Regions from separate parts of the Sphingomonas epibiotica genome, predicted to be linked through region 2. Evidence: predicted binding sites of a transcription regulator. Region 2 holds the regulator's gene; each other region holds the start of a gene.
The links. The regulator LexA, encoded in region 2, represses DNA repair genes until DNA is damaged. The targets are predictions, from matches to a motif close to GTTCCNCNCTTGTTCT.

Region 1 (9,712 bases), on a different contig from region 2:
CCAGATGAGCGATCTGTCGCATCTTGCCGAGGACTACCGCGAGCGTGCGATGTGGGCCGACAAGGAGCGAATTGCCTGGATCCGCATGGATCGTTGGCTCGGCTTCCCGAAGGCGGAAACCGTGCGCAAGACCTTGGATGCGATGCTACGCTACCCGCCGCGCACGCGCATGCCGTGCCTCCTGATCTACGGCCAGACCGGGATGGGGAAGTCCCGCATCGTCGAGCGCTTCGAGGCGGAGAACCCGCGCGGGTTCAACGACACAACGGGAACGGCGACGATCCCGGTCGTGGCCGTTCAGCTGCCGCCACAGCCGACCGATGGCGAGTTCTACGGGGAGGTTCTCGAGAAGCTTGGCGCCGGCTTTGCGGGGCGCGGCGACGTCCAGCGAGCCCGGCAGCTCACCCGCCGGATCATGGGGCAGGTGGGTGCTCGTATGCTGATCCTGGACGAGATCAACCACATGCTGGCCTGCACGCCACGGCAGCAGCGCGTCTTCCTCAACACGCTTCGCTATCTGGCCAACGACCTGCAGATTCCGCTCGTCTGCACCGGCAACCACGAGGCGCGCGCGGCGCTGCTCACGGATGCGGCACTGGCCGAGCGGTTCGACGCGGTCGAGCTGGTCCGGTGGCAGAACGACGAGCCATTTCGGCTGCTGATGGTCACGCTCGCCGCGATCCTGCCTCTGCGCAAGCCATCTCAGCTGGAGGAGGAGCGATGCCGCACCGCTATCCTCGACCTCAGCGACGGGAACACCGGCCGCATCTTCCGGCTCGTCGAAACGCTCGCTGTGCGGGCAATCGAGAACGGCACCGAGCGTATCGAAGTGAGTGACCTCGACGCCGACGACCTTGTGCTTCCCTCCGTCAGCATGAAGGCGTTAGCCCAGCGCCGTGGACGCGGGCGGGCGACGGCGGCTGCTTGAGCCGTGGCGGGAGCGCTGCCGTTCGCGCCGCGTCCTCGTTCCGACGAGTTGCCGTCATCCTGGCTCGGACGGACCGCGGCCTTCTACGATGTATCGGTCGCCGAGCTTCGGGAGGCACTATGGACGGCCGGTCCGAAGGCGCAGCCGGATGTCCGCTGGGATCCGCACGAGGCGAGAAGCGTCGCAGCCGGTCTTCGGGTCGCGTTGGATGTCGTGCTCAATCTCGGGGTCAAGCGCCGCTGGCCAGGGCTGGCGGTGGACTGGTTGCCAAGCATCGACGGTTTCGGCCGAGCGCGAGGCGAACTCGATCTCGCCTGGTGCCGCTACTGCCTTGCCGAAGCGCACGAGGCGGGCGGAGCTTACCTGGACGCAGAGGCGGCGCTGCCGATCGTCTTCTGTCACCAGCATCGCGCTTGGCGACAGGATTACTGTCGGCGTTGTCGGCCGAGACACGCGCCGCGGTTCATCTGGTCGAATGGCATCGAGTTCGTGTGCGGCGATTGCGGCACCCCGCTAAGGGCAAGCCGCTGGACGCAGCCGACACCAGCGGCGTATTTCGAGCCGGAAGAGACGGCTGCGGCGCTTTCGATCCTGTTTGCGTTTGACGGGGAGGTCCGCAAGGCGCTGCTCGGGCATCCCGCATGCTTGCCGGGGATGGAGCCGGTGCCCGCCCGCCAGTTCCTCACCGTGCTGCGCGATCTCACCCGGGCGCTGCTGGCGCCGAGCCTCTTCAGGACCAGTTACATTAACCTGGTCGACTGCCCCGTGCTGCCGATCATGCCGGAGCACAAACCACAGACCTGGGACGAACAGCCCTACCATGAGCTTTCGCCTTACGGCCGAGCTCACATTCTCAGCGCGGTGGTAGCGCTCCTCGCCGACGAGCCCGTCAGCCGCCTGATGTCGGGCGCTCATCTGCCGTTTCGCGAGCGCCACATTCTGGAGAAGCTGCTCAGCTACGTGCCTCGCTGGGTGCAGGCCACCCTGATCCGAAACAGCACGGCTTGGCCGGCACGCCTACGCGTCCGCATTGAGGCCCATCAGCGACGAACTGGTATGGACGCCGAAAGCGTTCTGGCGCAGTTTCACGCGTGGCGGGCCGAGCGGGATCAGCGGCACCGCGAGCGACTGTTGCTGAGCGGGTGACAATGCCCGTCGGACGGCACGTAAGCATCTCTGAAGGAACAGAAATCCGCCAGTCCGATAATATATCTTATGTTAAACCAATGGCTTAGCAGATTTCCGGCATCGTTCTTGCAGAGACTGACGTGGCTTTTTCGCAGCTAAGGCTTGCCAGTCAGTCGCGAGTTAGCCGCGCCGTCGTTCTCGCGCGCGAGCGTGTCGCGGATCTTCGTAAAGATCCTGCAGCGCGCGCAGCCGAAACGCATTCCACCAGCGTTGCCAGCGATGCTCCTCGGCATCGTGGAGCATGTGACATCGCTGGCATAGCGCGGCGAGATTGCGCGGCGCGCTATTGCCAGGATCATGATCCAGATGCGCGCAGGCCAGCACGACATAGGTGATCCGCACGACGTCGAGCGCGAAGAGGTCGCCGACCTTCACCCGTCGCCCCTCTCCCGATCGCCAGCATCGCGCTTCGCTATCCCACCAGCGCCCATCGCCCAGATGCGCGACGTGCCGAAGATGCGGTCGCCGGCAGCGTTCGCAGCGCCCTCCTGCCCGCACGAACCGGATCTGGTCCGACAGCAGCGGCCAGTCGATCGGGTACAGCCAGCGGTTTTCGGGGCGGATCGGCATCCATGACTCTATGAGTCATGCGAAATGAGAACAAAAGGAAAATCTCGTTCCCTTCATGTTCTTATCCAGCATATCATGCGCGCATGTCCGCGTGTGTGATTCCCCTGTCCCAACCGATGCCGATCGCCGATCTGCCGCCAGCGTTTCGCCTGAGGGTGGTGAGCGCGGCCGGCGCTGGCTTCCCCTCGCCTGCCCAGGACTGGGAGGAAACCGCGATCGATCTCGTGGCGCTGCTGCGCCTCGACCGCGCCGCCAGCTTCGTGTTCCGGGTCAGCGGACAGTCCATGATCGACGCTGGAATCTATGATGACGACGTGGTGGTGGTCGATCGCGACGCCACGCCGGTTAGCGGCCGCATCGTCATCGCCGTGGTCGACGGGGGCTTCGTGATCCGCCAGTTGGTCTGGCGCGACGGCAAGCCGGTCCTCGAGGCCCGCAACGCGCGGATGCGCTACGACGCGGTGATCGCGGATGAGAGTGTCGAAGTGTGGGGCGTCGTCCGCGCCTCCGTGCGCAACCTGCAGGGCTGACCGCCATGTGGGCGATCGCTGACGTCTCCAACTTCTATTGCTCGTCGGAGAGGGTATTCGACCCGTCGCTGCGCGATAAACCGCTCATCGTGCTGAGTAACGGGGACGGCTGCGCCATCGCGCGCTCCGAGGAGGCCAAGGCGCTGCACATCAAGATGGGTGCGCCGATGTTCAAGATTCGTGATATCGTCCGCGAGCATGGCATCCAATACCGCAGCAGTTCCTACGAATTGTATGCCGACATGAATCGTCGCTTCAATCAGGTCCTCGCCGAGCACAGTTGCACGGTCGAGGTGTACTCGATCGACGAATCGTTCTTTCGCCTGCCGGTGCTCCCGAACGGCCTGGGCGACGTGGCGGCCGCGCACCGCGTGATCGCGGCCGTCAAGCGTGCGACGGGCCTGCCGATCCGCATCGGGCTTGGCCCGACCCGGACGCTGAGCAAGGTTGCCAACGCCCTCGCCAAGGCGTCGGAGAAGGTCTGGAAGGGCGTGGTCGACCTGCACGACATCGAGCTGCGGCGGCGCCTGTTCGCGCAATGGCCGGTCGAGGAGGTCTGGGGCATCGCGCGAGCGATGACCGAGCGGCTGCGACCGCTCGGCGTCAGGACGACGGCCGATCTTGCCGCCCTCCCCCCGGAGGTCGCGCGCGACGTGGGGACGGTGGTGCTGGAGCGGCTCGTGCGCGAGCTGAACGGCGTCGAATGCACCGATTTCGAGCCGGAGCCGCCCCCGTCCAAGGCGACCGCGGTGACCCGCTGCTTCGGTGAGCCGGTGCGCGAGGTCGCGGCGCTGCGCGAGGCGATGGTGCGCCGCGCGGTCCGCGCGGCCGAGAAGATCCGCGCGCAGGATCTCGCTGCCACCCGCCTGATCGCCTTTGCCCACGGAAGCCGGTTCAAGCCCAACGCGCCGTCCGCCTCGCGCATAGCGCGGCTGTCGCCGGCGACCAATGATCCGCGCGTGATCGGCGGTATGGCGGGCCGCATGGCGGATGTCATGTACGAAACTGGCGGCGTCTACACCAAGTGCGGCGTCATGCTCGAGGGGCTGGAGCCGATGACCGCGCACCAGGCCGACCTGTTCGCGGTGCCCGATCCGCGATCCCCTGCCCTGCTCGCCGCGATCGACGGGCTCAACGGGCGGTTCGGCCGCAACACGATGCGGCTTGCCTCCGAGGGCTTTGGCCAGAAGAGCTACGACACCAAGCGTGCTTTCAAGAGCCCGTCCTGGACCACGCGGATCGATCAGGTGCCGATCGCGCGGTGAGATCAATAGCGATAGCCTGCCTGCCGGCAGGCCGCTGCCAGCTTCATCACTCGCCCATCCTTCGCGCCGTACTGGCGCAACCGTGCGGAATAGCTGTCGCAATAGCTTTTCGCGCGAGCGGACAGTGGCACCCCGTTCGGACCTCGCGCGGTCGCCGCCCCGCCCCGTTCGGCATAGCCACGAGCAGTCGCTGACTGAACCTGGGTGCGCGCTTGCGCGCCCAGATCGACTGCGCCGGGCATGTCCTGCGCGCCGGCAGGGGGCGCGATCGCGAATATCCCGACCGTGAACACAGCAACCAGGCTACGCATTCGATGTTCTCCCTCGAATTTCCGTCAGGCCATCAACGATTTGGCGGCAGCATCGTGCCGGTCGCGGGAGCGATTATGGATACATGTAGGCGCTTGCAATCGTAGCGGCGTGTGCTCGCAAACGGAGCGATTTTCTGCTCGGATTATCTGACAATGGGCGGAGCAGTCTGCTCACGCTAATTGCCAATGTGCTCGCCATCATCCGGCGCTGCTCGCAGTCATGGTCGCCTGCTCACATTATCTGCCAGCGGGAGTGGCGTCAGCGTGGCACCCGGATGGAGCCGTCCGCGATCCCTTCGGCGATATTTGAGAGCATGACGGCGTAGCGGTGCAGGCCGGGGAAGCGACCGGCGTTTCTCTCGATCTCTTCGCCGTATCCGGCATCGAGCAGCGCCTTGAAGTCCGGCATCACGTCGAACATGCCGCCGAGCAGATCGATATCGGAAGCACCGATCAGCAGCAGGGCATTCGCATGGGCGTCGAGGCGTTTCATCGTCTCCAGCATTTCGGTTTTGGTCATCGCACCCTTTCCGCTTGCGTGGTGTCATCGCCTATTATGCGCTGGCCCTGTTCGCGAAAACCTTCCTTTCTGACGACCTCGCGGGCGGGCCATGACGACAACGCATTTCTGCGGCCCGCCGCTTGTCAGAACTGTTCTGGAAACCTGCTTCGCAAAAGCGCTTGCCGGCTACGGGTTTGGAGAGCCCATTGGCACGGAGCGTGAGCACAACGCCCCGTTTGCAAGCAGCGCCGGTGATGGCGAGCACACTGGCAGATAATTCGAGCAGGACGCTCCCCGCCAGTGGCAGAAAGCGTGAGCAGGAAATCAGGCTGTTTGCGAGCACACGCCGCTACGTGTAGCGCCCGATTCTTTGTTGGCCGCCACCACATCTCCGCACACGGTATAGCCAAGCCGTTGGTAGAGTGCGAACGCCCGGTCGTTGCGAACAGCAACGTGGAAGATCAGGAAAGGTATCCTGCGGCGACGTACCCATTCCTCGGCGGATTTCACCAGACTTGTTCCGAGCCCACGTCCCTGCCACCGTGTCCGGATAGCCAGATTAAACGAGGCAAATTCGGCAGCGCCTTCGATGCACACGCTCCGCACATCTATGTAGCCGACGAGGTCGCCTATGCGTTGCAGGACGAAGATGCCTCGTTCGCCGGCTACGGCGGCGCTCAGCTCCACAGTTGTGCGGCGCAGGAGTTCCCCTCGATCTCGGACATCGAAGATCATATGTTCCGCTTCGCGAGCGAGGGCGATCTTCAAGCGTACCAAAGCTTTAGCGTCGGCAAGGTTCGCCGGGCGTGGCTCGCTCCAACTCCGCTTTCCGCCTACTTGAGCTATCGAACGCGCCGGCGGGAGTGGGGGCGCGTATATCGCCTGTGTCATGTGAAGACTTGGGCTCCCTGTAACGCGCGCGCGCGCTTTGGAATCGCGAGTTTGCCGAGGGATAGGTGACCAGAGCGGAAAGCGTGACGTGGGGAAAGCTGCGTCGGACAGCTTAGGCTGCGTGGCCCGTCCGCTCCACGCTGTTTCCGCTTCCAAAAGGCAAAAAGCCCAAGCAGATTGCCTGCGACAGATACAAGATCAACGGCCAAGGCGAACGGTGCGCCAATGAGAAGATTGTGGGCCAGCCAGAAGGGGGCGGCCACGAGAAAGACCATCTTCATCCGCGTCGTTGATCGCTGGGTCCGTGCCATGAAGGAAGCAGCCCCGCCGCAAGCGGCAAGGCCGGATAGGAGCCCATGCCAGGTCGCCACGGTAAGCAATAGCAGCGCGAGCAACGTCGCGCCGTCGAGCGCGAGCTTGGCAACCCGGTCACGAACCACCAGCGCGACGGTGAGCTGCATCAGGGAAAGAACGCATGCGGCCGAAGCGGTAGGCGCGCCGATCAGCGCGAAGTGCAGCGCGAAGGCGCACGCGCCGGTGCCTTGCACCATGAGCGCTCCCCGGCGCGAGGGTAGGAGCGGCCAGCTCACCACGCAGCCGAGGCCGACGATGCCGAATAGGATCGCAGCTAACCCGGTGCTCGCAAACGTCTGATCGAGGAAAAGCGACATCTATGCTCGCGTCGGGGTTGGTCCGGCTTCCACCGTGAAGGAAGAAGGTTAATGTGACGTTGTTGTCGACCGCTTTCCCATCGCGAGTCCCGGCCACAATGGCATTTGGCTTTTGTTGCGGACTGGTTCATTCTGCGCCTAGGGCGGCGCTCTTCCCTTTGGGTTCCGCCCGTGTTTGGACCAGGACAATGGTGCGTGACGCTTTCAAGCTTCTCGCCATCTCGACGTCGCTCGTGCTTTCTGGCTGTGTCAGTCCGCGAGAAATGGCCGCTCGCCATCGGGCGGCGTGTGCGAGTTATGGCTTCCAGCCTGGAACGGAGAGCTATGCGAATTGCCTTCTTCAGCTCGACGTAGGTGATTACGGCTACGGCCATCACAGGGGTGGCGTGCCGTTGTTTCCTGCCCGGCATCGGGCGCCCGCACCGCCTTTCCCTATCGCCACGCAAGACTAGGGTCGGCTACAGTTCACTGATGCTCCTTCGTCCTCACCTATTGATCTGCGCACTTTCGCTCGGCAGCGCCGCGCCCGTGGCGGCTCAGCAAGCGGTGCCTGCCGCGCCACGAACCGTGGCGGGTGCTTCGAAATTCATCCAGGACATGCTGACCCGCGGCACAGCCGTCGCAAAGCCTTGGCCGGGTTTCGTGCGGAGCAGCAGGATCACGAGCGTAGGAGTGAAAGGTGGTTGCCTCGTTACGCTCACGCTCGCCGACAAAAGCGCCCTCAGCGTGAAACTCGATCAGGTGGTTGCGATCCGACCGCTTTACTCGGCCAACGCGCCCCAGGCGTCGGTGGAGATCAAAGGGGGCGCGCAGCCCTACGAGGGTCTCGATATATTCGTCGGGGACAACGACGCGGTGCGCCGCGTCGGTGATGCCCTGGAGTTCATGCGCCAGTCCTGTGATCCATCGGCGAAGACTGGTTTCTAAACCGGCCAGCGGCGTCTCACCGACTTTTGCAAGGTTCATATGCTCGCAACCGACCAAGTTGGCCGTTATAACCTCATTCTAACCGTCGCGCGCACCGTCGTCGGCGCGCCGGGCATGATGTTGTTGTCGTTGTAGGCGGACGAGAAATAATCGCTGTTAAGCAGATTCTCGACGTTGATTTGCGCCTCGATCTGGGGGGTGAGCTTGAAGAATGCTGCGGCATCGACGCGCGTGAAGGCGGGTAGGATGGCGGTATTGCTGATGGAGGTGAAGCTCTTCGACTGGTGATAGACCCCGACCCCGGCCCCAAGGCGAGGGGTGAGGTCGTAGCGGGTCCACAGCGAAGCCTGCTGTTTGGGAACCAGCGGAACCTCGCGCCCGGCCGGGGCGACACTCGTCGTTTTGCGAATTGTCGCGTCCTGCAGCGCATAGCCCGCGCTGATCTGCCACTGTGCTGTGATCGCACCGCTAAGGCCGAGTTCGAACCCCTTACTGCGCTGAGCACCCGTCAGCACCGTCCGCGCGGCGTCGTTGGGGTCGGCCGCGCGGGTGTTGGTGCGGTCGAGCTGGTAGATGGCGGCCGTCAGGTTCAGCGTGGGCAGGATATCCCACTTGAGGCCAAGCTCGTAGTTGTCGAACCTTTCCGGTTCCAGCGCGGCGCTAGTGATATCGAGTGATGAGAATTGATCCCCCGACTGCGGCAGGAAGGACCGGCTATAGCTGGCGTATATCGAGACAGGTTGCACCGGCTTGAGCACCACGCCCACTCGGGGAGACCACAGGGTGTCCGTGCGGCTATAGCTCTGTGCGGCAACCAGGTCGTCGACGTTGAGCGTGAAGCGGTCGCGGCGAACGCCGCCGATGACATCGACATGGTCGCCGATCGAGATCTGGTCCTGCACGTAGAAGGCAGTGACGTCGGCGTTCGTGCGGACCGACCGGTAGCCGGTGTTGGCGGCGGTGCGCAGCGTAACCGGCGGCACCGTGATCGGGTCGGCCAACCCGACAAAGACGCGCCGCCCCCCATTGACGATATCGCCACCCCCGAAAAAGCCGTTGATCCGCTGGTTGCGCGTGCGCTGGTCGCTAACTTCGAAGCCGGCGAGCAGCACGTGGCGAACGGGGCCGGTGGTGACGGTCCACACAAGGTCGTTCTGGTTGAGCAGGTTCGTGCGCGTCGTGGGATCGCTATACGCTTCGAGGCCGACGCTGCGGACGCCGCCGCGCGGCGTGACCGGGGTTACCGCAAAGGCGTTCCGATAGAGCTTGTCATAATCACCGTACAGGATCCGGCTGGTCAGGGTCAGATTGTCGCTGAAGCGGTGCTCAACGCGGCCATTTAGGACCTTGGCCTCGAAATCGCTGACGTTGAACCCCGGCACACCGAAGAAGGTGTCGCGGACGCCGGTAAGCGGACGTGATGGGCTCGTGAGCGAGCCCTGGACGGCCGAGGGGACGCCTCGGTCGATCGTTCGCTTGTCGCTGTTATATTCGAAGCCCAGATCGATCCGAGTCGCACCGCCGAGCGAGAGCGCGACGGTCGGGTTGATCGCAACCCGGCGCCCGTCATAGAAGTCGCGATTGTTTCGGAACTCCTCGTAAACGGCGTTCATCCGGGTGGAGACGGACTCGCTGAGTGGCTGACTGATGTCGGCGTCGACATACCATGCGCCATATGTGTCCGCCGAACCGCTGCCGCTGATGAAGGCGTTGGCGACAGGGCGCTTGGTGACGCGGTTGATCACGCCCCCGCCGCCGCCGCGCCCGAAGATCATCGCGTTGGGACCTTTCAAAACCTCGATCCTCTCTGCATTGTAGAGGCCGCGATAATATTGCACGTCGTCACGCAAGCCATCGACGAAGAAGTCCGCGGTGCTGCTGTTCCCGCGCAGGATGATCTGATCGCGGTGTCCCTCACCTTGAGAGATT
Region 2 (9,712 bases):
CCGGATGAAGTCGCGATAGATCCGCCTTCGGCATATTGTCCCTCTCCCGGCGGGAAAGGGAGGGAGCGGCGTAGCCGCGGAAGGGTGAGGGCGACCGAAGCTGGTCGAGTTTAATCTTGGAAGGGCGGCGGGGATGGCCAGTCGGTGAGGAAGCGTTACCCCGCCCGAAACCGACCCACGCCCCAAGCGTGACGATATCAGATTGAACCGTTCGTGCTGAGTAGGGGCTGACCTTGTCGAAGCACCGTATCGAAGCACCTGCCACGAGCGGTGCTTCGATACGCCCTTTCGACAGGCGCAAAGGATACTCAGCCCGACCGGCTTCGGCTCCGGCATAATGCCGTTTATGAAGCCGCCTACCGCTCCCTGGCAGCCCGTTCTACGCCCCCGGCCAATGCCGCCAGCATCGCCCCACGCAACGGCTTCGCCCTGAAATCCACGTCATAGGGACAGCCGCGGGCGATCACCCCGTCCGTGCGCGGTTCGAACCCGCGCAGCCAGCTATACCGGTCGCTCATCCCCCAGGCGAGCACATCGCCGAGTTGCGGATAGGACAGCATGATGTCGAGATAGGCGCGCGCGAAGTCGGCCACGCCCTTGTCGCGCGGGGCGATCGTCGCCGGCAACCCCTTGTCGCGCACGTCGAACTCGGTGATGACCAGCCGGTATCCCATGCCCGTTACCCGGTCGAGGAACGCCCGCCATTCGGGCTCCAGCCGCTTCGCTACCGCGCCGGCATCGGTTGTCGGCTTGAACAGACCGATATGCGACTGGACGCCCAGCGCATCTACCGGCGTGCCACGACGGCGAAACTCCTCGAGCAGCGCGAGCACACCCGCACGGTGCTTCGCGTTGCCGTCTTCCCAGCTCATATAGTCGTTATATACCAGTTCGGCATGTGGCGCGGCGGCGCGGGCGGTGCGGAACGCATGGTCCAGCACGACCGCCGTGCCGCCCATCGCCCGCGACAGCGATGTTTCGCGCAAGCCCCCCGTATCGGGATCGACCGCTTCGTTGACGACGTCGTAGCTCTCGATCTTGCCGCCATAACGTTTGGTGACGGTATCGATATGCTGGTCGAGGATGCGGGCGGCTTCGACCGCGGGCCGCTGGCCGAAATCATGATTGTTCAGCCATGCCGGAAACCATTTCGAATAGGCCCAGAGCAGCGTGTGACCGCGCAGGGCGAAGCCGTTGGTCGTCGCCCATTCGACCATCGGATCGAAGCGGCTGAAATCGAACCGGTCGGCGGCGGGGCGGATCGCCTGCCACTTCATCTGGTTTTCGGGGACCAGCACATCGCAGTCGCGCTTTAGCAACGCGGCATAGGCCGGGTTGGCGAAGGATCCGGCATCGGCGCCCGGCGGACTCCACGCAAAGGCCGATCCGAAGCGACGGCCCTTGCTGGCGGCGGCGGCCTTTAGCGTATCGGTAGGCGCATCCGCCGCGCGTACCGTCGTGGCGGCGAGGAGGGCGGCGCTACCCGCAAGCATGTTGCGACGATCGATCATGGTCATGCGACGGCCTTTCCATCGACGGGGGTGTAGTTGGGCACGATCAGGTGGATGACCGCGACCGCGAGCAGATAGGCGCAGGCGGCGACGATAAAGATCGGTTGGTAGCTGCCGACGGTTTCGAGAATTGCTCCGGCGAACTTCGCCATCAGCATGCCGCCGACCGCGCCGGCCAGCCCGCCGATGCCGACCACCGACCCCGCCATCCAGCGGGGGAACAGGTCGCCGGGCAGCGCATAGAGATTGGCGGAGAAACCCTGATGCCCGGCACAGGCCAGTCCGATCAGCCCTACCGCGATCCACATGCTCGGCGCATAGACTGCGCCGGCGATCGGCACGGCGCACAGCGCGGCGCAGAACATGGCGGACTTGCGTCCGCGCCCGATCGACATGCCGCTGCCGATCAGCCGGGTGCTGAGCCACCCGCCCGCGACGGAACCGACGTCCGCAAGCAGATAGACCGCGATCAGCGGCGGGCCGAATTCCTTCATCGACAGGTTGAACGACTTCGCAAAGAAGTCCGGCAGCCAGAACAGGAACGTCCACCAGATCGGGTCGATCAGGAACCGCCCGGCGATATAGGCCCAGGTCTGGCGGATGCGGAACATCCGTGCCCAGGGGACGTGGCGCTGCGGCTCGACCGGGTCGGCCTCGATCCACGCCAGTTCCTCGGCCGACAACGACGCCTTTTCGCGCGGCCGACGATAGAATGCGAACCACGCCGCCAGCCAGACGGCCGACAGCGCGCCCGTGACGAAGAACGCCGCCCGCCAGCCAAGGTCCAGCGTCACAACGATAAACGGCACCAGTAACGGCGTCAGCAGCGCCCCGATATTCGACCCGGCGTTGAATATCCCGATCGCAAACGCCCGCTCCCGCTTAGGAAACCATTCGTTGGTCGCGGCGATCGCGGCGGGGAAGGTGCCGGCCTCGCCCGCTGCCAACGGCATCCGCGCGAGGATCATGCCGCTGGTCGAGGTGAAGGCCGTGTGCAGAACGTGGCCGATCGTCCAGACGATCATCGCCAGTGCATAGCCGGCCTTGGCCCCGATCCGGTCTACGATACGACCGGCGACGACATAGGCGAGGCCGTAGGCAAGCTGAAAGTAGAAAGCGAGGTCGGCATAGCCGGTTTCGGACCAGCCATATTGTTGCGCCAGATCGGGCTTGAGCACGGCCAGCACCAGCCGGTCGACATAGGATAGCACCACCGCGAAGAACAGCATCGCGCAGACGATCCAGCGTACCCGTCCGGAGGGCTTCGCCAAGGGCGGCGAGGAACTGCCCGCAACTGCGGATGCTCCCGCGCGATCGGGGGGATTCAGGGTCATGCGCTCTCCGATTCCACGCTCTTGGACGTGGTAGCGCTACCATGGTCGGCATGATATGCCCGTGTCAACGCCGTCGGTCAGACGGGACGCAAAGAGGATGCCTGATGCTGAAATGGTTGGGATGGATCGCGGTCATCGGCGGGCTATGGACCGCGCCGGCGCGGGCCGAGGACGGGTATGACCTTTGGCTGCGGTACCGGCCGCTGCCACCGGCGCAGGCGACCGCCGTTGCTGCGCGTTCGACATCGGTAGTGCGTGACGAAGCGGATCCGACGATCGAACTTGCGGCGGCAGAACTTGTTCGGGGAATGACCGGTTTGACCGGCCGCGCGGTTGCTGCGGGCAACGTAGCAAATGGCGCGATCGTGATTGGCACGGCCAGGTCTGCGCGAATCGCGGCCTTACGGTTGCCGTTGGCGGATGCAGGTGACGAGGGTTTCGTGGTGCGGTCGGCGACGGTCGATGGGAAACCGGTGACGGTCGTGGCCGCGAACACCCCGATCGGTGTATTATATGGCGCGTTCCGGTTGCTCCGTATTGCGCAGACCGGCGGGTCGATCGACAATCTGTCGGTGGTGGATCGGCCGAAACTTGGGTTGCGGATGCTCAACCACTGGGACAATCTCGATCGCTATGTCGAGCGGGGTTATGCCGGGCGGTCGCTTTGGGATTGGCAGAAGCTGCCGGGCTTTTCCGATCCGCGCTACACCGACTATGCGCGCGCCAATGCCTCGATCGGCATCAACGGCACCGTGCTGAACAACGTCAATGCCAGCGCGGATATCCTGAAGCCCGAATTTCTGGGAAAGATCGAGAAGCTGGCCGGCATTTTCCGGCCGTGGGGGATCAAGGTCTATGTTTCGGCGCGGTTCTCCGCACCGATCGAGATCGGGGGGCTGAAGACCGCCGATCCGCTCGATCCGCAGGTCGCGGCATGGTGGAAGGCGAAGTCAGACGAAATCTATGCCCGCATTCCCGATTTCGGCGGGTTCCTGGTCAAGGCCAATTCGGAGGGGCAGCCGGGGCCGGGCGACTACAAGCGCAGCCATGCCGATGGCGCCAACATGCTGGCCCGTGCGCTAAAGCCGCATGGCGGGATCGTGATGTGGCGGGCGTTCGTCTACGCCAATGAAAAGCCCGAGGACCGGGTGCGGCAGGCCTATAGCGAGTTCGAACCGCTCGACGGCAAGTTCGCCGACAATGTGATCGTGCAGGTTAAGAACGGCCCGATTGATTTCCAGCCGCGCGAACCCTTCCATCCGCTGTTCGGGGCGACGCCGCGCACGCCGCTGATGATGGAAGTGCAGATCACCAAGGAATATATGGGGTTCGCCACGCACCTCGTCTATCTAGGGACCCTGTGGCAGGAGGTTCTGCGCAGCGACACCTATCGTCCGCGCAAGGGCGCCACGGTCGCCGACGTGCTCGACACGCCGGTACGGCCGGGTGCGCTGACGGGAATGGCGGGGGTGTCGAACATCGGCACCGATCGCAACTGGTCGGGATCGCAATTCGATCAGGCGAACTGGTATGCGTTCGGGCGGCTGGCGTGGAACCCGGACGGCGATGCGCGCGAGATCGCGCGCGACTGGGCGGCGATGACATGGGGGCAGGCGACGGCCGACCCGATCGTCGCGATGATGATGCGGTCGCATGAGGCGGTCGTCGATTACATGATGCCGCTGGGGCTCAACCACCTGTTCGCCACCGGACATCATTACGGACCGGGGCCTTGGGTCGACGATCTGGCGCGAGAGGACTGGAACCCGGTCTATTTCCACAAGGCCGACCGGAACGGCATCGGGTTCGATCGGACGCCGTCGGGCAGTAATGCCGCCGCGCAATATGCGCCGGTGCTGGCCAAGAAGTTCAGCGATCCCAGGGCAGTGCCCGAAAATCTGCTGCTGTGGTTCCATCACGCGTCATGGGACCGGCGAATGGCGTCGGGGCGGACGCTGTGGGAGGACCTGGTCGCGCATTACGACCGGGGCGTGGCCGAGGTCGCAGCGATGCAGGCGCAATGGGCGGCGATGGAGGGGAAGGTCGATGCGCAGCGCTTTGCCGAGGTCAGCCAGTTCCTCGCGATCCAGCGGAAGGAGGCGCAGTGGTGGCGAGATGCATGCATCGCGTACTTCGCGGAAGTGTCGGGCCGTCCGATCCCGGCCGGGGTAACGCCGCCGCCGCATCCGGCCAGCTATTACAAGGCGATACGGACTCCATGGGCGCCGGGAAACGGCAAGTAACGGTGAGGCCCCGCCCGGCTGGAGAAGCCGGGCGGGGCGCCAAAGTTCACTAAGTTCACACTTGCGCGCGGTTTGTTTGCAATCGCGACTGAATCTTAACAGGCGGTTTGTAGGGGTTAGATCGCTCTCACCCTTCCACGGCGTTGCCGCTCCCTTCCTCGCCGCCGGGGAAGGGAATGGAGGTTAGTATCGGCGGAGAAGGCCGGCGAGTTTGCCCTGCACGCGCACCTGTTCGGGACGATAGCGCTGCGGATCGTAGCTGCGGTTGGCGGGGTCGAGACGGATCATTGCGCCTTCGCGGCGGAAATATTTAAGCGTCGCCTCGCTATCCTCGATCAGCGCCACGACAATCTCGCCGTCGCGGGCGGTTTCGGTCCGGCGAACCAGCGCATAGTCGCCGTCGAGAATGCCGGCTTCGACCATCGAGTCCCCCGCAACTTCAAGGGCATAATGATCGCCAGCACCGAGCAGCGCCGCGGGAACGGGCAACGTCGCCTGTCCCTCGATCGCTTCAATCGGGACACCGGCGGCGATGCGGCCGTGCAGCGGCAGTTCGATGACGTCGTTCGCAGGCTGGGGCGTGGGGCGGGGGGCGGCGGCAGGCTTGGCCGCCGTCTTCTTGGCGACCGGCCGCTCGGGCATCCGCAACACTTCGAGCGCGCGGGCGCGATTGGGCAGGCGGCGAATGAATTCGCGTTCCTCCAGCGCCGAGATCAGGCGGTGAACGCCCGACTTGGACTTGAGGTCGAGCGCTTCCTTCATCTCCTCGAACGAAGGCGATACGCCGGTCGCGCGCAACCGGTCGTCGATGAAGCAGATCAGCTCGTGCTGCTTACGGGTCAGCATGGGGTCCTCCGTCGGAACAGACGTGGAACCAATAGGAAACGATTTGCTTGCCGTCAAGCGAGTTGCAGGATTTCCGCCGAGTCGCCCGCATCGGCTGCCGGGGCGTACGGCGGGCGGACGATCAGACAGTCCGAACGCGCCAGCGTCCGCAACATGGAGCTGTCCTGGATGGCCGCGGTCGATGCCTGTCCGTCGACCAGCGTCGCACGCAGATAGTCCTGTCGCGGGCCGTTGGCCGGTAGCGGGTGGGCCATTGTCGCGCGAACGGTGCGGGGCAGCGGGTTGGTCGCGCCGGCAAGGCGCGCGACCAATGGCCGGACGAACAACAGGGCGGTGATGTATGCCGAGACCGGGTTGCCGGGCAGTCCGAGTACCGCCGCCTGCCCAAGCGTTCCAGCCAGCATCGGCTTGCCCGGCCGCAGCGCGATCCGCCAGAAATCGAGCGTCCCGCCCGCCGCCGCCAGTGCCGGACGGACCAGATCATGGTCGCCGACCGAGGCGCCGCCGGTGGTGACCAGCAGGTCGCAATCGACCGCGGCAAAGGCGCTGACTAGTGCCTCCAGCCGGTCGGGCAGGATGCCGAGGTCGATGCGGTCGACCGGCAGGTCGCCGAGCAGACCGGCGAGCATCAGTCCGTTGGTTTCGGGCAATTGGTCGTCGCGGATCGGCTGTCCGGCAGGGACCAGTTCGTCGCCGGTCGCGGCGATGGCGACGCGGACGCGGCGGCCGACCGGCAGCGTGCCGTGACCGGCGATCGCCGCCAGTGCAGCGCGAGGGGGGGTGATGCGTTCGCCGGCGGCGATTAGCAGTTCGCCCTCGCGGAAATCGAGGCCGGCGCGACGGACATTGCCGCCACGTACGGGGCCTTCACCGGACAAATGAAGCTGGTCGCCGTCACGCGTCGCTTCCTCCTGCACCAGCACGCAGTCGGTGCCGGTCGGCATTGCCGCGCCGGTGAAGATGCGGGTGGCTTGTCCTTCACCGACGGCGCCGGAAAAGGCGGCACCGGCGGCGCTTTCGCCGATGACGGCGAATGGTCCAGGCAGGTCGTCGAAGCGGATCGCATAGCCGTCCATGGCCGATAGCGGGCGCGCGGGCTGGGTGCGGCGGGCGACGACGTCGGCGGCGGCGAAGCGACCGATGGCGTCGGCGATGGGCGTGGTTTCGGCAAGCGGGGCGCGGCCGAGCGCAAGGACGCGGGACTGGGCTTCGGCGACGGGGAGGAGGCTCATGGGTGGGCCTTTTCAAAGGGGGCGCGTAGGCGATTTCTTCAGCGGGGACTTTATCGAAGCTACTATGGAAGTCGCAAATCTATCCACAAACTAGCCTTACCCCGGCGAAAGCCGGGGTCCAGTTGGGAAGGGTTTTCTGTAGGTTACTCACGTCCCCCAACTAGACCCCGGCCTTCGCCGGGGTACGGTTTGACTTTGGCTCCGTCCCGCATTTTCGGAGAGGTTTGGGGCGACCCAGGGTAACGATGGGGCTTCCGCGGTGGATCAACCGCGCAGCCAGTCGCCCGACTTGCCGCCCTGTTTCTCCAGCAGGCACACACCCTCGATCACCATCGTCTTGTCGATCGCCTTGGCCATGTCGTAAATGGTGAGCAATGCGGTGGAAGCCGCTGTCAACGCTTCCATTTCCACGCCGGTCTTGCCTTCGGTCGCGGCAATCGCGCCGACACGGATCGCGTCGTCCTCGAACGCGAAGTCGATCGATGCCTTGGTCAGCGGCAGCGGGTGGCAGAGCGGGATCAGGTCGCTGGTCCGCTTGGCGGCCATGATGCCGGCGACACGCGCGACGGCGAGGACATCGCCCTTTTTCACCAGCCCGTCGCGGATCGCGTCCAGCGCCTCGGGCGACATGGTGATGCGTCCGGTGGCGACGGCAATGCGTTGGGTAACCGCCTTGCCGCCGACATCGACCATATGCGCGCTGCCATCGGCATCGAGATGGGTAAGGCTCATCCGATCATCGCTCGCGTTGCCGCCTCGACATTATGATGTCGCATCAGTGCTTCCCCGATCAGGAAACAGCGGACGCCGTGTTCGACCATCGCGTCAAGATCGGCGCGGGCGCTCAGGCCGCTTTCGGCGACGAAGGTACAGTCGGCCGGAGCATGGCCGACCAGTTCATAGGTACGGTCAAAACTGACCGAGAAGTCTTTCAGATTACGGTTGTTTACGCCAATCAACCGCGAGCGGAGCATGAGCGCGCGATCGAGTTCGGTGCGGTCGTGGACCTCGACCAGCACATCCATGCCGCGTTCGATCGCCGCCGCCTCGATCTCCGCCATCTGCGTATCGGACAGCGCGGCGACGATGATGAGGATCGCGTCGGCACCCAGCGACCGGGCCTCTGCCACTTGCCACGGATCGACGTTGAAGTCCTTGCGCAGTACCGGCAGGTCGCACGCCGCGCGGGCAGCGACCAGATAGTCGTCGGCGCCCTGAAAATACTGCACATCGGTCAGCACCGACAGGCAGGCGGCACCCCCCGCCTGATAGGCACGGGCATGGGCCGGCGGGTCGAAATCGGGGCGGATCAGCCCTTTGGACGGACTGGCCTTTTTGATCTCGGCGATCAGCGCATGGCCGGGTTTCGCGTCGAGCGCGGCGCGGAAGCCGCGCGGGGCGCTGCGTTCGGTCGCGCGGGCGTCGAGATCGGCGATACTCGCCCTGGCGCTACGCTCGGCGACTTCGGCGCGTTTGGTAGCGAGGATGGTGTCGAGCATCGTCATGCGTAGGCGATCCATTGGTCGAGCAGGCGGTCGGCGGCGCCGGAATCGATGGTGTCGGCGGCACGCTCCGCCCCGTCGCGCAGGTCGGTGGCGGCGTCGGCGATCATCAGGGCGGCGGCGGCATTGAGCAGGACGGCGTCGCGGTAGGGCCCGCGTTCCCCCTTGAGCAGCGCGCGCAGGGCGGCGGCGTTATGCACCGCATCGCCGCCACGGATCGCGCTGATCGGATGGCGGGGCAGGCCGACATCCTCGGGGACGATGCGGTCGGCCATGGTCATGCCGACGGGAACGACGATGGTCGGGCCGGCACCGGAGATTTCGTCGAGCCCTTCCTCCCCCGACACGATCAGCGCGGTCTCGGCGCCGAGCAATTCCATCGCCTCGGCATAGACAGTGGCATAATCGGGGCGGGCGATGCCGATCAGCTGGCGGGTGGTACGCGCCGGATTGGCGAGCGGACCCATGAGGTTGAAAATGGTGCGCCGGCCGATCCGCTGCCGGATCGGGGTGATGCGACGCATCGCCGGATGGTGGTTGGCGGCGAAGAGGAACGCGATGCCGATATCGTGCAGGCTCGATTCGGCCATCGCCCCGGCGACGACCATGTCGAGGCCGAGCGCCTCGAGCGTGTCGGCGGCGCCCGCCTTGCTGCTGGCGGCACGGTTGCCATGCTTGGCGACGGGGATGCCCGATGCGGCGACGACGAGGCTGACGGCGGTCGAGACGTTGAGCGTGTGATGCCCGTCGCCACCGGTACCGCAGACGTCGATGGCACCGGGGACCGGTGCGATCGGAATCATCCGCGCGCGGAGCGCGCGCGCCGCCTCGGCAATCTCGATGCTGGTCTCGCCGCGGATGGCAAGGTCGGTCAGGAAGGCGGCGATGGCTTCGTCGCCGACGGTGCCGTCGAGGATCGCGGCAAAGGCTTCGGCCGCGCTCTCGTGGCTGAGCGGGGTCGACGGATCGGGGAGCAGGGTGGTGACGGTCATGCCGGCATCGTCGCGGGCAGGCCCGCGTCCTTCAGGAAATTAGCGAGCATGG
Region 3 (9,712 bases), on a different contig from region 2:
CCAGCGGATCGCCATCGACGCAGAACAGCAGCAATTCTGCATCCTGCGCCCCCGCCAGTCGCAGCAGGTCGATGCGGGTGCCGTCGCCATAATAGACCTTCATGCCGAAGCTGTCGGCGATCTCGATCATCTCGACGTCGCGGTCGATCACGGTGACGCTGATCCCCTGCGCCAGCAGCATCTGCGCGACCGTCTGGCCGAACCGGCCATAGCCAACCACCACCGCGCTCGCGCCGTCATGGCGTGGCCCTTCGGGCGTGCCGCCCTCGCGCTTCTCCGGTTCGGCGCGGAACCGGCGAGTCGCCATCATCAGGAACGGGGTGGTCGCCATCGACAGCGTGACAATCGCGCCGAAGACGCTGGCGGCTTCGGGTGCGATCAGCAGCGCGTTCTGCGCCTGCGCGAACAGCACGAAGCCGAATTCGCCGCCCTGGCTCAGCAACAGCCCCAACGCCAGCGCCCCGCGCCACGGCATCCCGAACAGCCGCCCGAGCCCAAAGATCACCAGCCCCTTGGTCGCGATCAGCGCGATCGCCATGCCGACCACGAACACCGGCCGTTCGACGATCGCACCCAAGTCGAGCATCATACCGACCGCGAGGAAGAACAGCCCGAGCAGGATCGAGCGGAACGGCTCGACATCGGCCTCGAGTTCGTGGCGATACGGGCTGTCGGCCAGCATCACGCCCGCGATGAACGCGCCGAGCGCGGTCGACAGGCCCAGCGCCTGCATCACCGCCGCGCTGGCAATCACGGTGAACAGCCCGGCGAATACGAACATTTCGCGCTCGCCCATATTGCCGATCAGCCGGAACATCGGCCTGAGCAGAAAGCGCCCGGCGAGGATCAGCCCGGCGACCGCGCCGACCGTCCATAGTCCCAATTGCCACCCCGGCGGCCCCCCGGCATCGGCCGGATTGCGCGACAGCGCGGCGACGATGGTGATCAGCGGGACGATCGACAGGTCCTGGAACAGCAGGATCGCGAAGGCGCGTTCGCCGAACGGGGTCTTCATGCGCCCGGCGGATTGCAGCATCGGCAGCACCTGCGCCGTCGACGACAACGCCAGCGGCAGACCGAGTGCCAACGCTGCCGCCCAGCTGAAATGCGTCGCCAGCCACACCACCCCGGTGATCGCGATGCCGCACAGCACGACCTGCATCAGCCCGAGGCCGAAGATATCGCGCTTCATCTGCCACAGCCGCGACGGGCTGAGCTCGAGACCGACGAGGAACAGCAGCAGGGTGATGCCGAGTTCGGCGATCGCCAGTTTGGATTCGGCGTTGCCGACCAGCCCCAGCACCTGCGGCCCGACCACCGACCCGGCGACCAGATAACCGAGCGTCGCGCCCAGCCCCAATTTGCGGAAGATCAGAACGAAGATCAGCGCCGCGCCCAGCAGCGGCGCGAAATCATGCAACAACGACGCGGTGCCATGCTCCATCAGGCGGCGGCCCGCTGGCCGGCGAGGGCCGCCGCCTCGGCCGCCGCTTCGAATGCGAGCCGGATCGAGGCATGGCGGGCGCTATGCGGGCGCGCCGGTTCGAACAGCGTCAGTCCGGGCCAGTCGGGCGCATCGCCTTCCCCCGCCAGCCACGCGGTCAGCGCATCACGCGCGGCGGCAAGTTCCGCCGCGCTTCGCCCGACGATCCGGCGCGCCAGCAGTGCCGACGATGCCTGTCCCAAGGCACAGGCGCGCACCAGCATCCCGACCGCAGCGACTCTGCCGTCTTCATCCAGCGCAATATCGACCGTCACCCGGCTGCCGCAGATCGGCGATCGCTTCTCGACGCTGGCATGGGGGTCGGGCAGGCGCACGGCCTGCGCGGTCTCGGCGGCGAGGCGGAGGATTTCGGTATTGTAGAGATTGGCGGTCACGCGACCGGATGTAGGGCGCGATCGTGACGCTGGCGAGTCGGTCGCGCGATTATTCGCCGAACACCGGCTCGCCGCGCCGCCGGCGGTCGATGAAGTCGACCACGCTGGCGCTCGTCGCGTTGAGCAGCGGATAGGTCCGCGCATCCTTGATCCACGCCGGCCGTCGCGTCGGCCCGCCGCCGATAAAGTCCGCCGCGAGCAGCAGCAGCAGAAAGGCTAGGCTGGTCAGGATCAGTCCCTTCAGCGCGCCGAAGCCGAAGCCCAGCGCCCGGTCAACCGGTCCCAGCACCGACGCCCGCGTCCGCGCGCCGATCGCATTGGCGACCAACCGCCCGGCGAAATAGCCGACCCCGGCGATCAGCGCGAAGGCAAGGGTAGCGGCACCCCCGGCGGTGCCGGTCGGCCCCACCAGCGCTGCGGCGACCGGCGTGTGGAACAGCTTGAGCGCCAGTACGACCAGCACCCACGCGCCAAGCGACAGCACTTCGGTCACGAACCCGCGCAGGAAGCCGAGCACCGCCGCTCCGCCGACGGTAAGCAGGACGGCAATGTCGAGCGAGGTCAGACCCATGCAACGGCTATGCCGGGAGGAGTAGTGATTGTCGAGCGGCCACTAAATCCTCCCCGCCCCGCGGGGAGGGGGACCGCCGCGAAGCGGTGGTGGAGGGGGTGCGCCCCGCAACGCAACGGTCTGTATGCCGCAAACCCCCTCCACCAGCTTCGCTGGTCCCCCTCCCCGTGCCGGGGAGGAGTTTAGCGCCCCAACATATAATCCACGAAGCGCGGCAAATTCTTGAACCCCGACAGTTTCACCGCGCCGCCTTCGGCACTTTGCGCCGATGGCACCAGCGCCCGCCCGAACCCCAGCTTGCCCGCCTCCTTCAGCCGCAGCGCGCCATGCGCCACCGGTCGCACCTCGCCCGACAGCGCGATTTCGCCGAACACGATCGCATCCGACGGCACCGGCCGTTCCGACAAGGCCGATACCAAGGCCGCCGCCACGGCAAGGTCCGCCGCCGGATCGGTCACCCGGTACCCACCGGCGATGTTCAGATAGACTTCGGCGGTCGCAAACGCCAAACCGCACCGCGCCTCCAGCACCGCCAGGATCATCGCCAGCCGCCCGGAGTCCCATCCGACCACCGCCCGCCGGGGCGTCGCACCCGATGCCAGCCGCACCGTCAGCGCCTGCACCTCGACCAGCACCGGCCTGGTACCTTCCAGCGCCGGGAACACCACCGTGCCGGTGACATTCTCGTCACGACTTGTAAGAAACAGCGACGATGGATTTGAAATTTCAGACAATCCTTCGCTTTCCATCGCAAAGACGCCGATCTCGTCGGTGCCGCCGAAGCGGTTCTTCACCGCGCGCAGGATACGATATTGGTGGCTGCGCTCGCCTTCGAACGCCAATACCGTATCGACCATGTGCTCCAGCACGCGCGGTCCGGCGATCGACCCGTCCTTGGTCACGTGGCCAACCAGCACGACCGCCGTGCCGCGTTCCTTGGCGAAGCGGATCAGTTCGCCCGACGATGCGCGCACCTGGCTGACCGTGCCGGGCGCGCCTTCGATCAGGTCGCTATGCATCGTCTGGATCGAATCGATGATTAGCAGGTCGGGTGCCGCCGATCCGCCGAACGTCGTCAGGATATCGCGCACCGACGTCGCCGCCGCCAGTTGCACCGGCGCGGTGCCGAGGCCCAGCCGTCGCGCGCGCAACCGCACCTGATCTGCTGCTTCTTCGCCAGATACATAGGCGACGCTCTTGCCGGCCAGCGCGAGCTTCGCTGCCGCCTGCAACAACAGGGTCGACTTGCCAATGCCGGGATCGCCGCCGATCAGCGTCGCCGACCCCTCGACGAAACCGCCGCCCAGCGCGCGGTCGAGTTCCGCGATGCCGGTCGTCAGCCGCTCGGGCAGGGCGATATCGGTATCCAGCCCCGACAACAGGATCGGTCGGCCGCCGCTTTGCAGGTTATGCCGCGCCGAAAAGGGGGTGACGACCGCCCCGGCATCCTCGACCAGTGTGTTCCAGTCGCCGCAATCGGCACATTGCCCCGCCCATTTCGACGAGACCGATCCGCATTGCTGACAGACATAGCGCTTCTGGGGTTTTGCCATGACCCGCGTCCTAGCAGAGCCAGAACGAAAGGGGAATGTCGGGGAAGATCTGCCACCGGATTTCCAGTGGTGGCCCCTCCATCTTCGGCTTCGCAAGTGAACTTCGGCGATGAGGGATTGCCGGCCGTGCGGGAACGCCGAACGGCCGGGTTCGGGGCGGAGCTCGCTCCGCCCCGCCCCGCTTACGCCTCGGCCAGTTCGCTTTCGATCGCCTCGATCATCGCCTTCGAAAAGGCGGGAATGTCGTCGGGCTTGCGGCTGGTGATGAGGTTGCCATCGATGACAACCTGTTCGTCGACCACTTCGGCGCCGGCGTTTTCTAGGTCGGTGCGTACCGATGGCCAGCTGGTCACGCGTCGGCCGTCGACGACGTCGGCCTCGACCAGTAGCCAGGGGGCGTGACAGATGGCGGCGACGATCTTGTCATCGTCCATGAACTCGCTGACGATCTCGACCGCGCGTTCCTCCATGCGCATCTTGTCGGGATTGCCGACGCCGCCGGGCAGCAGCAGCGCATCGAATTGTTCGGTATCGACGTCGTCGAGCGTTAGGTCGGGCGTGATCGTCCGCGCCTTTTCACTGTCGTTGACGACGCCTTGGATCGGATCGGTCTTGATCGAGGCGAGCGTCACCTGCGCCCCGGCATCGAGCAGCGCCTGACGTGGGTCGAACAGTTCGGATTCCTCGAACCCGTCGGCGGCAAGGATCAGCACGCGGGCATTGGCGAGGTCGGCCATCGGTAATCTCCTGTTACGGTCCGCTCCTAACCGGCCGGCTCCGGCCGGGTTCCGGAACGAAGCGACGAGCCGAACATTGATCGGGTCATCTGCAGGGACAGCCCGATGGACACAGCCGAAGACGACCTCCCCTGCCCCGCCGGCTGCAACTTTTCCGATTGCGAGGCGGCGGGGATCACCCGCAAGAAGCTGACGCGCGGCTGGGGTTACTATGACGCAAACGGTGAACGGATCACCGATCGCGACGAGATCGACCGGCTGAACGCCATCGGCCTGCCCCCCGCCTATCGCGACGCATGGTATTGCCCCGACCCGTCCGGTCATATCCAGGCGATCGGGTGGGACGACAAGGGCCGCAAGCAATATCGTTACCACGCCGATTTTCGCGAGGCGCAGGAGACGGCGAAATATGATCGGTGCGCGGCGTTCGGGCATGCGCTGCCCAAGCTGCGCGCGCAGGTCGAGCGCGATCTGGCCAAGCGCGCACTGTCGCGCGAGCGGGCGGTGGCAGCGGTGGTGCGGTTGCTCGATCTCGGCCGGGTGCGCGTCGGCAATGAAGGCTATGCGCGGGTCAACAAGAGTTTCGGCGCGACGACGTTGCGCAAGCGCCACGCCAAGCTGACCGGTACCCGGTTGAAATTGCAGTATAAGGCGAAGTCGGGCAAGCTGCGGGTGCTGACCATCACCGATCGGTCGCTCGCCAGTTTCGTGCGCAAGTGCCAGGATTTGCCGGGCCAGCATCTGTTCCGCTGGGTCGATGCCGAGGGCGAGACGCATCCGGTCACCTCCAGCGACGTCAACGCCTATATCCGCGAGGCGATGGGCGGGGACTTTACTGCCAAGCATTTCCGGACATGGGGGGCGAGCGTACTGGCCTTCACCTCGCTGGCCGAGGCGGAGCAGGACATTAGCCTGAAGACGATGCTGGGCCCGGTGGTCGACGCGCTGGGCAATACGCCGGCAATCGCGCGCAAATCCTATGTCCACCCCTTGCTGGTCGATCTGGTCAAGGACGGGCAGAGTGCGTTTCGCGAGACGCTACGCCTGCCCCGCTCCGCCAAGCATCTCAGCCGCCACGAACGCGGGCTGATCGCGCTGCTCGAAGCGCAGGCGAAAGTCGCCGAAGCCGCCTGAAAGGATCGCATGACCGTCAATAGCAGTTCGCCCGCCGCGACGGTCGAAAAGAGTTTCAATGCCGATCAGGCACAGGCGCAGGCGCGGCTGCTGTTCCAGGACAGTGCTCGGTGGATCGCCGACAACTGGTTGCAGGTATTGGTGGCGCTGGGCGTCGGCGCGGCGATCGTCGTCGTGCTGCTGGTCGTGCGGCGCTGGGGCATGCGGCTGTGCCGTAACGATCGCGCCGGATGGGGGACGGTCGCCGGACGGGCGGTGGCGCGGACCAGCGTCTTCTTCATGGTGATGCTCGCAGCCAAGCTGGTCGACGGCTATGCCAGCGCGCCGCCGATGGTGACGGCGACGATCGAGTTCCTGTTCACCGTGGCGGCGGTGTTCCAGGCGGCGATCTGGGCGCGCGAAGTGATCCTCGGCGTGGTCGAGCGGCGGACGGCGAGCGACCATTATCATGGCGAGGCGCTGGCGTCGGCGATGGGGCTGATCCGGTTGCTGGTCACCTTCGCATTGTTCTCGATCGCGCTGATCGTGGTGCTCGACAATCTGGGCGTGAACGTCACCGGGCTGGTCGCAGGACTCGGCGTCGGCGGCATCGCCATCGGTCTGGCGGCGCAGGGGATTTTCGCCGATCTGTTCGCGGCGCTGTCGATCATTTTCGACAAGCCGTTCCGACGCGGCGACAATGTCAGCTACGACCAGACCAACGGATCGATCGCCGAAATCGGACTGAAATCGACGCGCATCCGATCGATCACCGGCGAAGAGCGGATCATCTCTAACAAGAATCTGCTCGATAAGGAGATCACCAACAACAGCCGGCGCGAGCATCGCCGCGCGTCGTTCGTGATCGGCGTCACCTATCAGACCGATCCCGATACCTGTGCGCGGATTCCGGCGATGCTGCGCGAGATCGTCGAGGCCGAACAGCGCGTGTTCGTGCGGTGCGGCTTTGTCGGCTTCGGGGCGTCGAGCCTCGATTTCGAAGTCATCTTCGATTCGCCGGGGGTCGATTATGCAGCCTTCTACGACGGGCGGACCGCGGTCGGCATTGCCATCCTGCGGCGCTTCAACGCCGAGGGGATCGAGATCGCCTATCCGACGCAGGTCAATCTGACGGCGCGTGCCGACGGGTCGATCGTCGACCCTGCCCCTGCGGCAAGCTGAATTTTTCGAAGATAGGGTTTGGATCGCCCGGACGCCGGCAATGCTACTTTCCCGGTTTCGGTGTGTTCCTGCTTGCGATTGCGCGGGTCGTGCCGCTATGCTTCCCCCGAACGAGGGAGAGGTCGGTGACGGCGATCACGGCGGAGGCGATGGCGGAACGGATCGGCAGCGAATGGCTGTCGGACTGGGTGCTGCTCGACCAGGCGCGGATCACCGCCTTTGCCGATGCGACCGACGATCACCAGTTCATCCATGTCGATCCGGTGGCCGCAGCCGCGACGCCGTTCGGCGGCACGATCGCACACGGCTTCCTGCTGTTGTCGCTGCTGCCGAGACTGGCGGCGAGCAGCGGGATGTCGGCAGTGTCGGGCGCGCGCATGGAAATCAACTATGGCGGCAACCGCGTGCGTTTCGTCCGGCCGGTGCGGTCGGGGTCGCGCATTCGCGGGCGCTTCACGCTGATGGCGCTCGACCAGAAGCGGCCCGGCCAGTGGCAGCAGACCATCACCTATGCCGTCGAGGTCGACGGTAGCGACCAACCCGCGCTGATCGCCGAATGGATCAGCCAGATCTTCACCTGAACCCGAGGACCATCATGCGCTCAGCCGTCATCGTTTCGACCGCCCGTACCCCGATCGGCCGCGCCTATCGGGGGGCGTTCAACAACCTGCCCGCACCGACGCTGGCGGCGCATTCGATCCGCGCGGCGGTCGAACGCGCCGGGATCGAGGGGGGCGAGGTCGACGACGTGCTGTTCGGCGCGGCGCTGCAGCAGGGGCATCAGGCGGGCAATATCGCGCGGCAGGCGGCGCTGCGGGCCGGGCTGCCGGTGACGGTGTCGGGCATGTCGATCGACCGGCAATGCGCCAGCGGACTGATGGCGATCGCCACCGCCGCCAAGCAAATCGTCCATGACCGCATGGACATTTGCGTCGCGGGTGGCGTTGAATCGATCAGCCTCGTCCAGACGCCGCAGATGCGCATCGCCGCCGATCCCGAATTGCTGGCGATGCAGGGCGATATCTACATGCCGATGCTCCAGACGGCCGAAATCGTCGCCAAACGCTACGGCATTTCGCGCGATCGGCAGGATGCATATGCGCTCCAGTCGCAACAGCGCACCGCCGCCGCACAGGCCGCCGGACTCTTCGATGCCGAACTGGTATCCGTGACCGCGACGATGAACGTCGTCGACAAGGCGACCAAGGAAGTGTCGGCGCATGAGGTCACGCTGACCAAGGACGAGGGCAACCGCGCCGACACGACGCTGGAAGGGTTGCAGTCGCTCAAGCCGGTGATGGGCGAACAGGCGGTCATTACCGCGGGCAATGCCAGCCAGTTGTCGGACGGATCGTCGTCCTGCGTGCTGATGGAAGAGTCGGTCGCGTCGGCGCGCGGATTGCAGCCCCTCGGGCGCTATGTCGGCATGGCGGTCGCGGGCACCAAGCCTGACGAAATGGGCATCGGCCCGATCTATGCGGTGCCCAAGCTGCTCGAACGCTTCGACCTGACGATGGACGATATCGGGCTGTGGGAGTTGAACGAGGCGTTCGCGGTACAGGTGCTGCATTGCCAAGACGTGCTGGACATCCCGAACGACCGGCTGAACGTCAATGGCGGGGCGATCTCAATCGGGCATCCCTATGGCATGTCAGGCGCGCGGATGACCGGCCATGCGCTGATCGAGGGCAAGCGGCGCGGGGTGAAATATGTCGTGGTGACGATGTGCGTCGGCGGCGGCATGGGTGCTGCCGGGTTGTTTGAGGTGCTGTAAACGTCAACCATATCTTGACATTCAGTCGTCAACGAATGATTGATCTTTCGTCAATATCTCATTGACGGGGGAGTGTCATGCAGGTACGAGAAGAACAGGCGTTGCGGTCGCGGACGGCGTCGATCGTGCTGGATTGGGCAGCCGAGCGCGAGCCGCCCTTTTCCGGGGAAGGCAAGGGCGACTTTGCGGCTGCGATCATGGCGGCACATGTCGTCGCCGATGAGGCGCGGCTGGGGCTTCACCGCTGGATCGCTGCCGCACGCCGGGCGGACATGAGTTGGGCCGAAATCGGCGAGGCGCTGGGCATCAGCAAACAGGCTGCGCAACAGCGCTTCGGGCGATTGGCAGGCCATGCCGGGGAAGGCGGTGCGGACGGCGCGACCTTCGTTCGGACGGGTGCCACGGCGTTCAACGAGATGCGTATTCTGGCCGAGGAAGGACGCAAGGGGAATGAACTGGTTGCCCTTGGCGTGTTGACGCTAATCTTTCGGCCGAGTGATCGGATGTGGGAATATTGCCGCCGGATCGGGACCGGTAGCGATAGCACGCGTTTGCAGGCGGATGGCTGGAACCATGTGGCCAGCTATCTGCCCTTTCATTATTACAAGCGGGCTATCGGGTAGCGGATCTAGGGTTGCTTGACTCGTGACTCTCAGCTCGGGTCTGCGGCGCTTACCCTCTCCCAACCCCCTCCCCTGAAAGGGAGAGGGCTTTGGGCTTAACCGATGCGTTGCATCCAGTTGTGCGGATCGTTGCTGCGGCCACGCTGGATGTCGGTCAGTTGCTTGAGCAGCGACTGGGTACGTTCGCCCGGCTGGCCATCGCCGATTTGGAAGCTGAAATCGGCTGAGGACACCTTGCCGATCGGGGTGACGACGGCGGCGGTGCCGCAGGCAAAGGCCTC

Region 1: the regulator LexA is predicted to act here: its motif matches at 2,733-2,748, upstream of AAIO73_RS19675 (LexA family protein).
Region 3: the regulator LexA is predicted to act here: its motif matches at 4,024-4,039, upstream of radA (DNA repair protein RadA).

The regions. Positions count from the first base shown of each region.
Region 1 covers NZ_JBDGHY010000018.1:5,839-15,550, forward strand. The annotation lists gene AAIO73_RS19655 (TnsB C-terminal domain-containing protein) at 1-8, shown strand, start outside; gene AAIO73_RS19660 (TniB family NTP-binding protein) at 5-928, shown strand; gene AAIO73_RS19665 (TniQ family protein) at 932-2,074, shown strand; gene AAIO73_RS19670 (hypothetical protein) at 2,237-2,686, opposite strand; gene AAIO73_RS19675 (LexA family protein) at 2,803-3,216, shown strand; gene AAIO73_RS19680 (Y-family DNA polymerase) at 3,222-4,481, shown strand; gene AAIO73_RS19685 (hypothetical protein) at 4,484-4,792, opposite strand; gene AAIO73_RS19690 (arylsulfatase regulator) at 5,052-5,285, opposite strand; gene AAIO73_RS19695 (GNAT family N-acetyltransferase) at 5,619-6,185, opposite strand; gene AAIO73_RS19700 (YgjV family protein) at 6,182-6,856, opposite strand; gene AAIO73_RS19705 (hypothetical protein) at 7,328-7,783, shown strand; gene AAIO73_RS19710 (TonB-dependent receptor) at 7,849-9,712, opposite strand, start outside.
Region 2 covers NZ_JBDGHY010000001.1:113,725-123,436, forward strand. The annotation lists gene AAIO73_RS00575 (endo-1,4-beta-xylanase) at 357-1,517, opposite strand; gene AAIO73_RS00580 (MFS transporter) at 1,514-2,740, opposite strand; gene AAIO73_RS00585 (alpha-glucuronidase family glycosyl hydrolase) at 2,950-5,088, shown strand; gene lexA (transcriptional repressor LexA) at 5,272-5,934, opposite strand; gene AAIO73_RS00595 (molybdopterin molybdotransferase MoeA) at 5,988-7,166, opposite strand; gene moaC (cyclic pyranopterin monophosphate synthase MoaC) at 7,431-7,898, opposite strand; gene trpC (indole-3-glycerol phosphate synthase TrpC) at 7,895-8,671, opposite strand; gene trpD (anthranilate phosphoribosyltransferase) at 8,668-9,660, opposite strand; gene AAIO73_RS00615 (anthranilate synthase component II) at 9,657-9,712, opposite strand, start outside.
Region 3 covers NZ_JBDGHY010000005.1:254,740-264,451, reverse strand. The annotation lists gene AAIO73_RS12275 (cation:proton antiporter domain-containing protein) at 1-1,444, opposite strand, end outside; gene AAIO73_RS12270 (iron-sulfur cluster assembly scaffold protein) at 1,444-1,878, opposite strand; gene AAIO73_RS12265 (CvpA family protein) at 1,928-2,449, opposite strand; gene radA (DNA repair protein RadA) at 2,632-4,002, opposite strand; gene AAIO73_RS12255 (type 1 glutamine amidotransferase domain-containing protein) at 4,185-4,739, opposite strand; gene AAIO73_RS12250 (DNA topoisomerase IB) at 4,845-5,873, shown strand; gene AAIO73_RS12245 (mechanosensitive ion channel family protein) at 5,883-7,034, shown strand; gene AAIO73_RS12240 (MaoC family dehydratase) at 7,160-7,615, shown strand; gene AAIO73_RS12235 (acetyl-CoA C-acyltransferase) at 7,630-8,808, shown strand; gene AAIO73_RS12230 (hypothetical protein) at 8,886-9,431, shown strand; gene AAIO73_RS12225 (branched-chain amino acid aminotransferase) at 9,527-9,712, opposite strand, start outside.